Regions from separate parts of the Klebsiella sp. R445 genome, predicted to be linked through region 2. Evidence: predicted binding sites of a transcription regulator. Region 2 holds the regulator's gene; each other region holds the start of a gene.
The links. The regulator PurR, encoded in region 2, represses purine synthesis genes. The targets are predictions, from matches to a motif close to CANGCAAACGTTTGCNTG.
Positions count from the first base shown of each region.

Region 1: the regulator PurR is predicted to act here: its motif matches at 2,028-2,045, upstream of tusA (sulfurtransferase TusA).
Region 3: the regulator PurR is predicted to act here: its motif matches at 1,295-1,312, upstream of ACMYSN_RS15350 (nucleobase:cation symporter-2 family protein).
Region 4: the regulator PurR is predicted to act here: its motif matches at 1,624-1,641, upstream of carA (glutamine-hydrolyzing carbamoyl-phosphate synthase small subunit).

Region 1 covers NZ_CP180446.1:3,513,393-3,517,650, reverse strand. Annotated here, with positions in the region: gene zntA (Zn(II)/Cd(II)/Pb(II) translocating P-type ATPase ZntA) at 1-1,693, shown strand, start outside; gene tusA (sulfurtransferase TusA) at 1,724-1,969, opposite strand; gene ACMYSN_RS16395 (7-cyano-7-deazaguanine/7-aminomethyl-7-deazaguanine transporter) at 2,136-2,801, shown strand; gene ACMYSN_RS16390 (DcrB family lipoprotein) at 2,875-3,432, shown strand; gene ACMYSN_RS16385 (MFS transporter) at 3,433-4,258, opposite strand, start outside.
Region 2 covers NZ_CP180446.1:209,969-214,226, forward strand. Annotated here, with positions in the region: gene punC (purine nucleoside transporter PunC) at 1-709, opposite strand, end outside; gene punR (LysR family transcriptional regulator) at 821-1,732, shown strand; gene purR (HTH-type transcriptional repressor PurR) at 1,751-2,776, opposite strand; gene cydH (cytochrome bd-I oxidase subunit CydH) at 3,072-3,161, shown strand; gene ACMYSN_RS00980 (MFS transporter) at 3,324-4,258, shown strand, end outside.
Region 3 covers NZ_CP180446.1:3,284,693-3,288,950, reverse strand. Annotated here, with positions in the region: gene gltS (sodium/glutamate symporter) at 1-1,077, opposite strand, end outside; gene ACMYSN_RS15350 (nucleobase:cation symporter-2 family protein) at 1,364-2,755, shown strand; gene ACMYSN_RS15345 (AsmA family protein) at 2,913-4,258, shown strand, end outside.
Region 4 covers NZ_CP180446.1:2,409,405-2,413,662, forward strand. Annotated here, with positions in the region: gene carB (carbamoyl-phosphate synthase large subunit) at 1-367, opposite strand, end outside; gene carA (glutamine-hydrolyzing carbamoyl-phosphate synthase small subunit) at 384-1,532, opposite strand; gene dapB (4-hydroxy-tetrahydrodipicolinate reductase) at 1,991-2,812, opposite strand; gene ACMYSN_RS11210 (LacI family DNA-binding transcriptional regulator) at 2,988-4,022, opposite strand; gene ACMYSN_RS11215 (class I mannose-6-phosphate isomerase) at 4,212-4,258, shown strand, end outside.

The sequences.
Region 1 (4,258 bases), 2.0 Mb from region 2:
CCAGGCCGTGCGCCTGATCCGTAGCGGCAGCTGGTTTGCCATTGAAACACTGATGAGCGTTGCCGCCATCGGGGCACTGTTTATCGGCGCCACCGCCGAGGCGGCGATGGTGCTGCTGCTGTTTCTGATTGGCGAACGTCTTGAAGGCTGGGCTGCCAGCCGCGCCCGCCAGGGCGTGAGCGCGCTGATGGCCTTAAAACCCGATACCGCCATTCGCTTACGCGACGGTGAACGGCAAACCGTCGCCCAGCGCGATCTGCGTCCCGGCGACGTGATTGAAGTGGCCGCCGGCGGCCGTTTACCCGCCGATGGTCAACTGCTGACACCGTTTGCCAGCTTCGATGAAAGCGCCTTAACCGGCGAATCCGTACCGGTCGAGCGTCGCTCTGGCGAGCGCGTGGCGGCAGGCGCCACCAGCGTCGATCGATTAGTGCAGTTGACGGTGATATCCGAGCCGGGCGACAGCGCCATTGACCGTATTCTGAAGCTGATTGAAGAGGCCGAAGAGCGTCGGGCGCCGATTGAGCGGTTTATCGATCGCTTCAGCCGGGTCTATACGCCAGCCATTATGGTCGTCGCCCTGCTGGTGGCGATTGTCCCGCCGCTGTTCTTTAGCGCCGCCTGGCTGCCGTGGATCTACAAAGGCCTGACGCTGCTGCTGATCGGCTGCCCCTGCGCGCTGGTAATTTCCACCCCGGCGGCGATTACCTCCGGACTGGCGGTAGCGGCCCGCCGCGGGGCGTTAATTAAGGGCGGTGCGGCACTGGAACAGCTGGGGCGGGTACGCCAGGTCGCCTTTGACAAGACCGGGACGCTGACCGTTGGCCAGCCGCGCGTCACCACCATAATCGCGCTGAGCGAAGAGGATGAAAACAGTCTGCTGGCGCTGGCGGCAGCGGTAGAGCAAGGCTCCAGCCATCCTCTGGCGCAGGCTATTGTGCGGGAAGCACAGCAGCGCCAGCTGGCGATCCCCTCGGCCCGCAACCAGCGTGCGCTGGCAGGTTCCGGGATTGAAGCCGACGTCGACGGCCAGCAAATCTTGATTTGCGCGGCGGGTAACGGCAGCGCGCCGCAGCATGAGGCGCAGATTCAGCAACTGGAGAATGCCGGGCAGACGGTGGTGCTGGTACAGCGCGAGCAGGCGCTGCTGGGGATTCTGGCATTGCAGGACACGTTACGGGATGACGCCCGTCAGGCGGTCGACGATCTGCATCGTCTGGGCGTCAAAGGGGTGATCCTCACCGGGGATAACCCACGCGCGGCGGCGGCGATTGCCGGAGAGCTGGGGCTGGCGTTCCGCGCCGGACTGCTGCCAGCCGATAAGGTCACGGCGGTGACGGCGCTCAATGCCGAGGAACCGCTGGCGATGGTTGGCGACGGGATTAACGACGCCCCGGCAATGAAGGCCGCGACCATCGGCATCGCCATGGGCAGCGGGACCGACGTGGCGCTGGAGACCGCCGACGCCGCCTTGACCCATAACCGGTTAACCGGTCTGGCGCAGATGATTGCCCTGGCCCGCGCCACCCACGCCAATATCCGACAGAATATTGCCATCGCGCTTGGGCTGAAGGGGATTTTCCTCATCACCACCCTGCTCGGATTAACCGGGCTGTGGTTGGCGGTGCTGGCAGATACCGGCGCGACGGTGCTGGTCACCGCGAACGCCCTGCGACTGTTACGTCAGAAGTAAGCGGAAAGCCCCGGGGCAGCCTGAAGCAGATCAGTGGCTTTTGCGGATCAGGTAACGGTACGGCAGCGCCTCGGTTTCCTGCGCCAACAGCTCGTGTTCCATAAAACGGCAAAACCCAGGAATATCGCGGGTGGTCGCCGGATCGTCGGCGATAATCAGCAGCGTCTCGCCCACCGGCATCGTACGTACCGCCTTGCGTACCATCATTACCGGTTCCGGGCAGCGCAGGCCCTGAGCATCCAGCGTGTGGTCAGGACTGGAGAAAAGTTCGGTCATTTTCATCTCACATCAACAAAACGGCCCTAGTTTACCCCCACTTTTGCGCCGCGCAAGTCAGGTTAACGTTTGCGCGAAAAACAACCGTTGCATTACACACGCAACGCAGTATCATGCAGCCGTTTTTATTGGGTTCCCTCACCCCAACCACTAAAAAGGTCACAATATGAGTCCCTTTACTACCGTACAGCGTACAAAAGCGCTGGTCTGGCTTTCGCTTTTCCATTTGCTGGTGATCACTTCCAGTAACTATCTGGTGCAGCTCCCGATCTCCATCTTCGGTTTTCATACCACCTGGGGCGCGTTCAGCTTTCCGTTTATTTTCCTTGCCACCGATCTGACGGTGCGGATTTTCGGCGCTCCGCTGGCGCGACGCATTATCCTGGCAGTGATGATCCCGGCGTTGCTGATCTCCTACGGCGTCTCCTCCCTGTTCTATATGGGCGAGTGGCAGGGTTTCGCCGCGCTGACCCACTTTAACCTGTTCGTCGCCCGTATCGCGGCCGCCAGCTTTATGGCCTACGCGCTGGGTCAGATCCTTGATGTCCACGTCTTTAACCGTCTGCGTCAAAACCGCCGCTGGTGGCTGGCACCGACCGCCTCGACCCTGTTCGGCAACGTCAGCGATACGCTGGCCTTTTTCTTTATCGCCTTCTGGCGCAGCCCGGACCCGTTTATGGCGGCCAACTGGGGAGAAATTGCGATTGTCGACTACAGCTTCAAAGTGCTGATCAGCATTGTCTTCTTCCTGCCGATGTATGGCATGCTATTGAATATGCTGATGAAAAGACTGGCAGATAAATCTGATTTATCGGCATTGCAGCCAGGTTAAGAGTACTCACAGGTTGATGTGATAAGATACTCGGATGAGCCGTTAATGGCCGTTTATCGAAAGGAAGATGTCAATGCGCAATTTGGTTAAATATGTCGGTATTGGCCTGCTGGTTGTAGGTCTTGCGGCCTGTGATAACAGCGATTCAAAAACGCCAACCGAAGGGGCTGCTGCACAGAGCAACGCCAGTGGACAAACCGTTAGCCTGCTGGATGGCAAGCTGAGTTTCTCCCTGCCGGCGGGAATGACCGATCAGAGCGGCAAGCTGGGCACTCAGTCCAACAACATGCACGTCTACTCTGACGTCACCGGGCAAAAAGCGGTGATTGTGATTGTTGGCGACAGCACCAACGAAGAGTTAAGCGTGCTGGCCCAGCGTCTGGAAGAGCAGCAGCGCAGCCGCGATCCGCAGCTGCAGGTGGTCACCAATAAATCGGTTGAGGTCAAAGGCCACACCCTGCAACAGCTGGACAGCATCATCTCCGCCAAAGGTCAGACCGCGTGGTCTTCGGTACTGCTTGGCAAGATTGACGACAAGCTGCTGACCCTGCAGATCACCCTGCCAGCAGACAACCAGCAGCAGGCGCAGACTGAAGCAGAAAGCATCATCAATACCCTCGCCATCCAGTAACTACTGGCCCGGCGTCGCGGCCTCCGGTTCTACCACCGGGGGCCGTTTTTTTAACTGCCAGCCTAACACCAGCGCCACCGCCACCAGCCCTGCAGCCACCAGATAAATCGCCGATATTCCGACCCACGCCATCAGCAAGCCCGCCAGCGGCCCGGTCACCCCTAGCGAAAGATCCATAAATACCGTGTAGGTCGCCAGCGCCGAGCCCTGATTCTGCTGCGGTACCGCCTTCACCGCCACCACGCCCAGCGCCGGGAAGACCAGCGAAAAACCGGCGCCGGCCAGGAAGGTACCGATTTTCGCCATCAACGACGTTTCTGCCAGCCCGACCAGCAACAGCCCGACGATCTCCACGCTGAAGCACAGCATCGCTACGTTCAGCCCGCCCAGACGCTGAATACCGTTGGGGAACAGCAAACGAGTGCCGACAAACGCACAGCTAAACAACGTCAGCGCGAACGCCGCGCCATCCCAGCCTTTGGCATCGTAAAACAGCGTGATAAAGGTCGCGATCGCCCCAAATCCGGCGGACGCCAACGCCAATGCCATGCCATACGGCCAGACCCGGCCAAGCACCGCGCGAAACGACATAACCTTGCCCCTGGTCGCCTTGACCGCCGCCTTGGGCAGCGCGCAGAGAATCGCCACCAGCGCCACGGCCATAATCGTCAACGCCAGCCCTTTCAGCCCCACGAGGGAATAACAGAGCACGCCAAGCGGTGCACCAATCGCCATCGCCCCGTAGGTCACGATCCCGTTCCACGAAATCACCCGCCCGATGTGCAACGAGCCGACGACGCCCACGCCCCACAGGGTCGAGCCGGTA
Region 2 (4,258 bases):
CATAACCCATATCATGCAGAATAAACGGCGAGCCGGTCAGCCAGGCGAAGAAGCTGGCAGAGCAGGCGGCGTAGATCAGCACGTTACCGCTGTATTCACGAGAACGCAGCAGCGTCAGGAAGGTCAGTTTCTTCTGCGCATCGCCGGCTGGTTTGTGCACTGGCTTCAGGCGCAGGGCCGGGACCATCAGCAGCAGGGCGATGGCGAAAAGGGTAGCAAAAATCGCCTGCCATTCCAGATGGTTGAGCAGCCAGCTGCCGAGCAGCGGCGCCAGCGCCGGGGATAAACCGACCAGCGGCATGATGGTGGCAAAAATACGGTTTGTTTTCTGCGCCGGATAATAGTCCGTGACCATCGCCTGCCAGGTGACCGCGGCTGCACAGACGCCGATGGCCTGAATAAAGCGCAGGACCAGCATCAGCGTCGCGTCGCGGACCCACAGCATTCCCAGACAGCTGACGGCGAAGATCGCCAGGCCGCTCAGCAGAATCGGTTTACGCCCGTAACGGTCAGAGAGCGGGCCCCAGAACAGCTGTCCGATGGCGAAACCGGCAAGGAACAGGCTCAGGCTGGCGCTGACCGAAGCCGCGGAGGTGTTGAGGTCGTGTTGGATCGCCGCGAAGGCCGGTAGATACATGTCGGTGGCCAGGAAACCCAGCACGCTAAGTCCCGCCAGCCAAACTAAAAATCCTTTCCCAGGTTGTTGCATAACATTCTCTTCTGCTGATGCCGGAATAATGCCGCAGAGTGTAGGGAGTGCATTCTGGCTTGTGAAACGCTAATATTTGCTACATGCATTCAAAAATTTTGTAGGCAGAATATGTGGTCTGAATACTCACTGGAAGTTGTTGATGCTGTCGCCCGCAACGGCAGCTTTAGCGCGGCGGCACAGGAGCTCCATCGCGTCCCTTCCGCTGTCAGCTACACCGTTCGTCAGCTGGAAGAGTGGCTGGCAGTTCCGCTGTTTGAACGTCGTCATCGGGATGTTGAATTAACCCCGGCCGGGGTCTGGTTTTTACAGGAAGGACGCTCTGTTATCAAAAAAATGCAGATCACCCGCCAGCAGTGCCAGCAGATAGCCAATGGCTGGCGCGGTCAGTTGTCAATTGCCGTCGATGACATCGTCAAACCGGCACGAATGCGCCAGATGATTGTCGATTTTTATCGTCACTTTTCGGACGTTGAGCTGATTGTCTTTCAGGAAGTGTTCAACGGCGTCTGGGATGCGCTGGCGGATGGCCGCGTGGAGCTGGCGATTGGAGCGACGCGTTCGATTCCGGTCGGGGGGCGCTACGCCTTTCGCGATATGGGCATGCTGAACTGGCACTGCGTAGTGGCCAGCCATCATCCACTGGCGCAGATGACCAGTCCGCTGAGTGATGACGAGTTGCGCAACTGGCCCTCATTGGTCAGAGAGGATACTTCCCGGTCTTTACCAAAACGAACGACCTGGCTGCTGGATAACCAAAAGCGTGTGGTGGTGCCCGACTGGGAATCCTCTGCCACCTGTCTGTCTGCCGGGCTTTGCGTGGGGATGGTACCGACGCACTTTGCCCGTCCGTGGATCGACCGGGGAGAATGGGTCGCCCTTGAACTGGAAAACCCGTTTCCGGATGCGGCGTGCTGCCTGACCTGGCAACAGAGCGACGCATCGCCTGCGCTGCTGTGGATGCTGGATTATCTTGGCGATAGTGAAACGTTAAACCGGGAATGGTTGCGGGCGCCGGATTAGCCGGCGCCGGGAAGGGGACTAACGGCGGTAATCGACAAACGGGCCGTCAACGACGGAACGACGCTCCACCAGGCGCGGGTGAACCTCGATAGACTGGGACTCTTCACGCTTGTTGACGATACGATCCATCAGCATATTAAACGCGGCTTCGCCGAGGGAGTCTTTCGGTTGATGAATCGTGGTCAGCGCCGGGCTGAAATAGCGGGCGTTGCGCACGTTGTCATAGCCGATCAGCGAAATGTCCTGCGGTACGCGCAGCCCCATTTCATCCGCCGCGCAAATAGCACCCATCGCCATGATGTCGCCGCCGCAGAAGACTGCCGTCGGGCGGTGGTGTTGGTTCAGGATATGCTGCATCGCGCGATAGCCGGACTCCGGTTCGAAGTCACCCTGTTCAATCCAGTTATCCGGTACGGAAATCTGCGCTTCTTCCATGGCTTTCATAAAGCCTGCCAGACGTCCGGCACCGGTGTTACGTTCCAGCGGGCCGGGGATCACGCCAATTTCGCGATGGCCGCGTTCCACCAGATAACGACCGGCCATATAGCCGCCTTCAAAGGCGTTATCGATGACAGAATCGGTAAAGTCGGCCTTGGCCTCGCCCCAGTCCATCACCACCATTGGAATATGGCGGTACTCTTCCAGCATGCTCAGCACCGATTCCGGATATTCGGAGCACATGACCAGCAGGCCGTCGACGCGCTTTTGCGCCATCATTGACAGGTAAGCCTGCTGCTTTTCGAGATCGTTCCATGCATTACCCAGAATCAGGGTATAGCCTTTTTGGAAGCAGCTTTTTTCAACGGCTTCGATAATTTCAGCAAAATAGGCCGCTTCGCTGCTGGTTGCCAGCAGACCAATAGATTTGGTGTGATTAACCTTCAGGCTGCGCGCGACAGCACTCGGTGAGTAGTGCAGTTCTTTAATGGCGGCCCAGACCGCATTGCGCGTCTCTTCCGCAACGAAACGGGTTTTGTTAATAACATGTGATACTGTTGTAGTGGAAACGTTTGCGCGCTTCGCTACATCTTTAATAGTTGCCATTACTTCTCACTCCAGACCTTGACCTGAACGTCTGATAATCGGTACGTAAACGTTTGCCTAAACACACCCTGAATACAATGTTCAACATTGCATCACGTCGGGAAAACGACACAGAACGACAGGAAGGGGTCAATGGCCGATACGCTTTCAAATTAGCGTGGGATTTTGTCCGATCTTGCGGCAAAGGGGAAGAGCAAAAATGTGTATCACCCTAAATCCTGGAAGATTTTTATGCGATATTGTGCAAAAATGAGCAAGCTCACTTTTCGTGTGGGAAAAACAGGGGGAAAAATTGATGGATACAGATTTAAAATTTTCGCTGACAACAACGATTATTGTTCTAGGTCTAATCGTTGCCGCCGGGCTGACCGCAGTTCTGCACTAATTTTCCCGGGGGAGAGGTCACTTTCCCCCCGTTCCCGCCATTATTATCATTTTCGCAAAAATCTTTTGCCATTTCGTTTACTTTTGTTTTTCTGTGATTGATGTCATGCTTTTGACTTCTGATGAGATACCGTCGCCGATGACGGTCTGCTGGAGTCATGCAATGAAAATCAACTTTCCCCTGCTCGCGCTGGCGATAGGCGCATTTGGTATTGGTACGACGGAGTTTTCCCCGATGGGATTACTGCCAGTCATTGCCAAAGGCGTCGACGTGTCTATTCCGGCTGCGGGAATGCTGATCAGCGCCTATGCGATAGGTGTGATGGTTGGTGCGCCGCTGATGACGCTGCTGCTTTCTCATCGTGCGCGAAGAAACGCGCTGATTTTCCTGATGGCGATCTTCACCCTCGGCAACGTTCTCTCTTCCATGGCTCCTGATTACACCACGCTGCTGATTTCACGCATTATCACCAGCCTTAACCATGGTGCTTTCTTTGGCCTCGGTTCGGTAGTGGCCGCCAGCGTCGTCCCGAAAGACAAACAGGCCAGCGCGGTTGCCACCATGTTTATGGGGCTGACGATCGCCAATATCGGCGGCGTGCCGGCGGCGACCTGGCTTGGCGAGACTATCGGCTGGCGGATGTCGTTCCTTGCTACCGCAGGGCTGGGAGTGGTGGCGATGATCAGCCTGTGGTTCTCTCTGCCTAAAGGCAGCGCCGGTGAGCGTCCGAATGTTAAACAGGAGCTGTCGGTGCTGGTGCGTCCGCAGGTGCTTTCCGCCCTGTTGACCACGGTGCTTGGGGCGGGGGCCATGTTCACCCTCTATACCTACATTTCTCCGGTGCTGCATACCATTACCCATGCTTCGCCGCTGTTTGTCACCGCGATGCTGGTGTTGATTGGCGTGGGCTTCTCGCTGGGCAACTACCTGGGCGGTAAATTCGCCGACCGCTCCGTCTCCGGGACGCTGAAGGGCTTTCTGCTGCTGTTGATGGTGATTATGCTGGCGATTCCGTTACTGGCGCAGACGCAGCTGGGGGCCGCTGTCAGTATGGTGGTTTGGGGTGCCGCGACCTTTGCGGTGGTGCCGCCGTTGCA
Region 3 (4,258 bases), 2.2 Mb from region 2:
CGCCTGCATATTGGCAATCGCCGTCGGCGTTGCGCCGAGACCAAAGCCACAGTGACCGGCAGCCAGCACCGCGGCATCATAGTTTTTGCCCATCATGCGGTAGGTGACGAAAATTGAATACAATGCCATCGCCACCGCCTGCACCGCCAGGATGGCAAGCATCGGCAGCGCCAGCGAAGCCAGCTCCCACAGCTTCAGGCTCATCAGCGCCATAGCGAGGAACAGCGACAGGCTGACGTTACCCAGGATCGATACCGCCCGGTCAAACACGCGATAGAAGCCCGCCAGCGCCAGACCGTTGCTGAGGATCACGCCGATAAACAGCACGCAGACAAAGGTTGGTAATTCCAGCACGGTTCCCATCAACAGTTGCGCAACCACCTTCCCGAGCGTCAGACAGATTGCGATTAAGGCAATACTCTCGATCAGCACCAGCGAGGTGATCATTCGGCCCATCTCAGGCTTTTCAAACGCGGTAGGCGCCAGCTGATCGTCCGGGGTTCCGTCCGGAGAAGAGGAGTGTTTAACCAGATAACGCGCCACCGGGCCGCCAATCAGGCCGCCCAGCACCAGACCGAAGGTAGCGCAGGCCATTGCCACTTCGGTGGCGTTGGCAAAACCGTAACGTTCAACAAACAGCTTACTCCACGCCGCGCCGGTACCGTGGCCGCCGGAGAGGGTGATCGAACCTGCCAGCAGACCCATCAGCGGGTCCAGACCCAGCAGCTTCGCCATGCCAATGCCGAGGGCGTTTTGCAGCAGCAGCAGACCCACCACCACTATCAGAAATGTCCCCAGAACTTTACCGCCCGCCCGCAGGCTGGCCAGGTTAGCGTTAAGCCCGATCGTCGCAAAGAACGCCAGCATCAGCGGGTCTTTCAGGCTCATATCAAAGTCGATTTCCCAACCCATGCTTTTTTTCAGCACCAGCAGCGCCAGCGCCACCAGCAGGCCGCCAGCAACAGGTTCAGGGATGGTGTATTTCTTCAGGAAGGGGACTTTCTGGACCAGTTGTCTGCCCAGAAGCAGCACCAAGGTTGCGGCAACGAGCGTCGATAAGGTATCGAGGTGAAACATAAAAAGAGCTCCTTATTTGCGCATGATTCATTCACACGCGACGGTATTCCCGGTGTCGATAGATTCTCGTCTTGAGAAATCGGAGCCAGATTTTAAGCAGAAGCACGTAGCAAATAACAGAAAAAGATAGTTTGTTTTGATATTGATGCGATCAAGCATACAAAATGTTAATAAAATTTCCGGGCTGGTTTTTTGTATAAAAATTTCCCGCCAAAGAGTGGCAAACGTTTGCTTTTGTACTACAGTCCGATAAAATTCCCGCTTTGATACTTTGGGAATGCTTGTGATGTCCGTTAATACCGCCGAGTCAGAAGTTGCGCAACCGGTTGCGTCGAAAACAACCAGCGAATTAATCTACCGTCTCGAAGACCGTCCGCCTTTACCACAAACCCTGTTTGCCGCCTTTCAGCACCTGCTGGCAATGTTTGTTGCGGTCATCACACCAGCGTTACTCATCTGCCAGGCGCTGGGCCTTCCGGCTCAGGATACCCAGCACATCATCAGCATGTCGCTGTTCGCTTCCGGCGTGGCATCCATCATCCAGATTAAAGCCTGGGGCCCGGTCGGCTCCGGCCTGCTCTCCATCCAGGGCACCAGTTTTAACTTCGTCGCCCCGCTGATTATGGGCGGCACCGCGCTAAAAACCGGCGGCGCCGACGTGCCAACGATGATGGCGGCGCTGTTCGGCACCCTGATGCTGGCAAGTTGCACAGAAATGGTCATTTCCCGCGTGCTGCACCTGGCGCGGCGGGTGATCACCCCGCTGGTCTCCGGCGTGGTGGTGATGATTATCGGCCTGTCGCTGATTCAGGTCGGCCTGACCTCGATTGGCGGCGGCTACGCTGCCATGGCGGACCATACTTTTGGCGCGCCGAAAAACCTGCTGCTGGCGGGCATCGTGCTGGCGCTGATTATTATTCTTAACCGTCAACGCAATCCGTACCTGCGCATTGCGTCGCTGGTGATCGCCATGGCGGCGGGCTATCTGGCAGCCTGGCTGCTCGATATGCTGCCGGCCAATGCCGCTCCGGCCAACGACAGCCTGATCATGGTTCCAACGCCGCTCTACTACGGCCTCGGCATTGACTGGAGCCTGCTGCTGCCGCTGATGCTGGTGTTTATGATTACCTCGCTGGAAACCATCGGCGATATCACCGCGACCTCCGACGTTTCCGAGCAGCCGGTATCCGGCCCACTGTATATGAAACGCCTGAAAGGCGGCGTGCTGGCGAACGGCCTGAACTCCTTTGTTTCTGCCGTCTTCAACACCTTCCCGAACTCCTGTTTTGGCCAGAATAACGGTGTGATCCAACTGACTGGCGTAGCCAGCCGCTATGTCGGTTTTGTGGTGGCGCTGATGCTGATCGTGCTCGGCCTGTTCCCGGCAGTCAGCGGCTTTGTGCAGCACATTCCTGAGCCGGTACTGGGCGGCGCCACGCTGGTGATGTTCGGTACCATCGCCGCGTCCGGCGTGCGTATCGTCTCCCGCGAGCCGCTGAACCGTCGCGCGATCCTGATTATCGCCCTGTCGCTGGCCGTCGGTCTCGGCGTGTCCCAGCAGCCACTGATTTTGCAGTTCGCCCCTGACTGGTTGAAGAACCTGCTCTCCTCCGGGATTGCTGCCGGCGGTATTACGGCGATTGTGCTGAACCTGGTCTTCCCGCCAGAGAAAAACTGATCCTGCCTTAACTTCCCCGGTCGCATTCGGCGGCCGGGGCCACCTGCGAATGACGCCTGCGGTAACCTCACATCATCTGATTACACAATTCCTGTCTTGAGGATTGCGCATAATTCGGGCATAACAGCCTTATGTGCCTCGCTCAGGATGTAAGACCATGAAATTGCCTGGAAAGTTACTGCTCTGGCTGCTGACCGCCCTGCTGGTCGCGATCGTCGCCGCCTGGTTCCTGCTGCAGACCCATTGGGGCGCGCGTCAGGCCAGCGCCTGGCTGAGTGACGGCACCGGCTGGCAGGTCTCCTTCGACGAGATGGACCACGACTTCTCTTCGCCGCTGCATCTGCAGCTGCAAAATGTGACGTTCGGGCGCGACGGCAAGCCGCCGACGCTGGTCGCCAAAACGGTCGATATTGGCTTCAGTACCCGCCAGTTCAGCGACCCGCTGCACGCCGACGAGATTGTGCTGAGCGACGGGACATTAAACCTTTCCCCCTCTTCCGCCTCCTTACCTTTTGCCGCCGACCGCCTGCAGTTGCGCAATATGGCGTTTAACAGCCCGGAAACCGGCTGGGAGCTGAGCGCCCAGCGCGTCACCGGCGGCGTCAGCCCCTGGGCACCGGAAGCGGGTAATGTACTGGGCAAAAAGGCGCAGATTCAGATGAGCGCCGGTTCGTTGACCCTCAACGGCGTTGATGCCAGCAACGTGCTGATTCAGGGCAGCCTCGATAACGGCGAGGTGACGCTCTCCACCCTCGGCGCCGATGTCGCGCGCGGGACGCTGACCGGCAACGCCAGACGCAACGCCGACGGCAGCTGGTTGGTGGATAACCTGCAACTCAACGAAATTCGTCTGCAGAGCGATAAATCACTGGCGGACTTCTTCACCCCGCTGACCAGCATTCCTTCGCTGCAAATTGGCCGCCTCGATATGACCGATGCGCGCCTGCAGGGGCCGGACTGGGCGGTGACGGACCTCGACCTTAACCTGCGGAACCTGACCCTGAGCCACGGCGACTGGCAGAGCGAAGAGGGAACCCTGTCGATGAATGCCAGCGAGTTCATTAACGGCTCGCTGCATCTGCTCGACCCGATCGCCAATGCCGAATTTTCACCTCAGGGGATTGCCCTGCGCCAGTTTACGTCGCGCTGGGAAGGGGGAATGGTGCGCACCTCCGGTAACTGGTTGCGCGCCGGTAACGCGCTGGTGCTGGATGACGCCGCCTTTGCCGGGCTGGAGTACACCCTTCCTGAAAACTGGAAACAGCTGTGGATGGAGCCGCTGCCAGCATGGCTGCAAAGCCTGACGCTGAAGAAATTCAGCGCCAGCCGTAACCTGGTGATCGACATCGATCCTACCTTCCCGTGGCAGATCACCGCCCTGGACGGTTACGGTGGCGAATTGCAGCTGGTGAAAGATCGTCGCTGGGGCGTCTGGAACGGCAACGCCACGCTGAACGCCGCTGCCGCCACCTTTAACCGCGTGGATGTCCGCCGTCCTTCGTT
Region 4 (4,258 bases), 2.2 Mb from region 2:
TCGCATCGGCGGTGGCGCCGATCATGGTCACGCCGAACTCTTCCAGCACGCCCTGACGTTCCAGCTCCAGCGCGCAGTTCAGCGCCGTCTGGCCGCCCATGGTCGGCAGAACCGCGTCCGGACGCTCTTTTTCGATGATTTTGCGTACCACTTCCCAGTGAATCGGCTCAATGTAGGTGGCATCGGCCATTTCCGGGTCGGTCATGATGGTGGCCGGGTTAGAGTTCACCAGGATGACGCGGTAACCCTCTTCACGCAGGGCTTTACAAGCCTGAGCGCCAGAGTAGTCAAATTCACAAGCCTGGCCGATAACGATCGGGCCAGCGCCAAGAATCAGGATGCTTTTTATGTCTGTACGTTTTGGCATGGCTTTTTTCTCCTGATTATTTCGCGGACTGGCGGTACTGCTCAATTAACTCGATAAAATGGTCGAACAACGGCGCGGCATCATGCGGGCCAGGGCTCGCTTCCGGGTGTCCCTGGAAGCTGAAAGCCGGTTTGTCAGTACGGTGGATGCCCTGCAGTGTGCCGTCGAACAGTGACTTGTGGGTCACACGCAGGTTAGCCGGCATGGACGCTTCGTCGACCGCAAAACCGTGGTTCTGCGCGGTAATCATCACCACGTCGTTATCGATATCTTTGACCGGGTGGTTGCCGCCGTGGTGGCCGAACTTCATCTTCACGGTCTTCGCTCCGCTCGCCAGTGCCAGCAGCTGATGGCCGAGGCAGATGCCGAATACCGGAACATCGGTTTCGAGGAATTTCTCAATCGCGTCGATGGCGTAATCGCACGGCGCCGGGTCACCAGGACCGTTGGACAGGAAGATCCCGTCCGGATTCATCTTCAGCACCTCTTCCGCAGAGGTTTGTGCCGGCACGACGGTCAGACGGCAGCCGCGGTCTACCAGCATGCGCAGAATGTTGCGTTTGGCACCGAAATCGTAGGCCACAACGTGGAACGGCAGTTCGCTTTCCGCTTTCGCTTCCGGCAGGTCGCCCGCCAGCGTCCAGCTTCCTTGCGTCCAGCTGTAGGTTTCTGAAGTGGTGACTTCTTTTGCCAGGTCCATGCCGTTCAGGCCCGGGAACGCTTTGGCTTTTTCCAGCGCCAGCTGTGCATCCAGGTTATCCCCTACGATGATGCAGCCGTTCTGTGCGCCCTTTTCGCGCAGCAAACGGGTCAGCTTACGGGTATCGATATCGGCAATCGCCACGATGTTATGGCGCTTCAGGTAAGAAGAGAGGTCTTCGGTATTGCGGAAGTTGCTGGCAATCAGCGGCAGGTCGCGAATAATCAGACCTTGTGCATGTACCTGGGAAGATTCTTCATCGGCGGCGTTGGTGCCGACATTACCGATATGAGGATAAGTAAGAGTGACAATTTGGCGGGAATAGGAGGGATCAGTGAGGATTTCTTGATAACCGGTCATTGAAGTATTGAAAACGACTTCCCCAACCGCCGTGCCCGTTGCCCCGATGGCCCGACCGTGAAACTGGGTTCCGTCTTCCAGAACCAATAGCGCTGACTTAATCAAAACACCCTCCAGAGAATATTCACTCACTTTATTTGCATATTAATGCATAGCGATAGCACGAATCAATGCAAATTTGCTTACCTATGGATTTCTGGCAAACGGCGGCATTCTGGATAGATGTCGGGAAAAAGTCAACTTAAAGCCGATATTTTTAATCTATTTTTACGTCACTGGGCACTTCACACCGCTTTAGCAGGCAAAAAGATCAACTAACTATGCTAAGAAAACGCTTGCGGACCAGGAAGATTGAAAAAATGCGGGCCTGAGCATGAAAAAGTAGACCAGATGGTCAAAATTTACAATAACACAACAGAAATAGGAGAGATAAAGCAGAATTATAAAAGCTTGAGATAAAAACACTAATGAAATAATTAAAAATAAAAAGGGCAATAAAATATTGCCCTTTGCAATCAATCACATATTGAATGCAACAACCACATCACGATGGGTAATAAATCTTATAAACTGTTTAATTCCAGGACGTCACGCATATCAAAAAGCCCGGTTTTCTTGTCTTTCAGCCACAGTGCGGAACGAACGGCGCCATTGGCAAAGGTCATCCGGCTGGAGGCTTTATGGCTGATTTCAATGCGCTCGCCGATATCGGCGAACATCGCCGTATGTTCCCCGACGATGTCACCCGCGCGCACGGTGGCAAACCCGATGGTGCCCGCTACGCGCTCGCCGGTATAGCCTTCACGGCTGTAGACCGCACAATCCTTCAGATCTTTGTTCAGGGCACCGGCAATCGCCTCGCCCATCGCCAGCGCAGTGCCTGACGGTGCATCGACCTTGTGGCGGTGGTGAGCTTCGATAATTTCGATATCAGTATAGTCACCCATGACCTTCGCCGCTTTTTCCAACAGCTTCAGCATGACGTTAACGCCGACGCTGAAATTAGCTGCGAAAACAATGGCAATATCCTGCGCGGCATCGCGAATAGCTTGTTTGCCCGCATCATCAAAACCCGTTGTACCAATCACCATCCCTTTCGCGTGCTCGCGGCAAAATGCCAGGTGGTTTAAGGTGCCTTCCGGGCGGGTAAAATCGATCAGCACGTCAAAATCATCGTTGACTGCCGTCAGGCTGCTTTGCACCGTGACGCCCATGTGGCCTGCGCCTGCCAGTTCGCCAGCATCGCTGCCGAGCAGGGAGGAACCTTCGCGCTCCAGCGCCGCGCCCAGCGCCACGCCGTCCATCTGCTGTACCGCTTGAATCAACTGGCGTCCCATCCGGCCGCCCGCGCCCGCGATGGCCACGCGGATTTGTGCATCATGCATAGCTATTCTCTTTTGTTAACTTTACGTAAATAGTTTTCAGAGTAACCAGCCCAACGATGGGCCGCTACTCAAAAACACCGATAATTAGAAATTTATGACAAACCGCGATCGATATCAGTAAAAACTATATGTTTTTCATCATTAGAAGGAGAGATATCGTAGCGTTAAAGCACCGCTAACAGCCTGAGATCTCTGACTCTTTGCGCATAAATCCGCACGATTCACGGATCACCAGCGCGGGGGGCAGAATAATCCGTTTTGGCGGCTCGTTATTGCCCTGAATACGGCTATACAATAGCTCACCGGCTTTCCGACCAATCTCTTTTGCTGCCACCGAAACGGTTGTCAGGGCAGGCTGAACCAGGGCCGCCTCGGTAATATCATCAAACCCCACCAGCGCAAAATCCCGACCCGGTTCACGCCCGGTTTTGCGTAGCGCCTGCATCACACCAAGAGCCACAATATCCTGATAACAGACTGCGGCCGTTATCTCCGGATAGCGGGTCAGGAGCGCCTCGGCGACTTTTGCCCCATCAATCTGGCTGGCCTTAGCCGTGACAATCCACTCAGGATTAGGGGATATTCCGTTTTCCAGTAGCGTACTGGTGAAGCCACCAATACGTTGCGCCCGAGTACCTGAACTCAAGCTGCCACCGATAAAAGCAATCTTTCGATGCCCCATTTTCAACAAGTGAGCGGTAGCCATTTGCGTGCCAAGAAAGTTATCGGTGCCGACAAAATCAAAATCCGGATCGCTGAGCGGACGTACCACCATAATGGCGGGAATATTGCGCCTTTTCAGGGCATCAAAAAATGAGGTCGGGGTTTCCCGCGCCGCGCACAACACCATACCGCAGGCGTTGTTTCGCATGAGTGAGTCAACAAACTTCTGTTGCCGCTCGCCTGACTCTTCACTGTTTGCCAGGAACAGCAGCAGGTCGTGCCGCTCCATTTCATGACTTAACCCCGCCGTCATCTCACCATAAAACGGGTTGGTAATATCATGCAGTAACAGTCCGACCTGATTGCTACTGCGATTACGCAGGTTAGCGGCAGTCTGGTTGTAGACATACCCGGAATCATCCAGAGCTTTCAGCACCCGTTCACGCGTAGCTTGTGAAATCCGTCCTCGATTACGCAGCACCATCGAAACGGTAGCCGTAGACACCCCTGCCCTTTCGGCCACCTGTGCCAGCGTTACTGTCGTCATCATGCCTCCTGTTCGTTCATTAAAGGTTAATCGAATAACCTAAAAAATGCATTATTCCCTGTGAGCACACTCACATTAAGACGCATTTTAGCCCGCTGGTTGTGGATTATGGCGGGTTAATCGCGTTAACCATACTGTCAAAACAAGGTTAATCGATTAATCTTTATTTAGCCAATATGGAGAAAAATAATGCAAACGACCTATGATAAATTCCCTGATATAGCCATTCAGGGCTA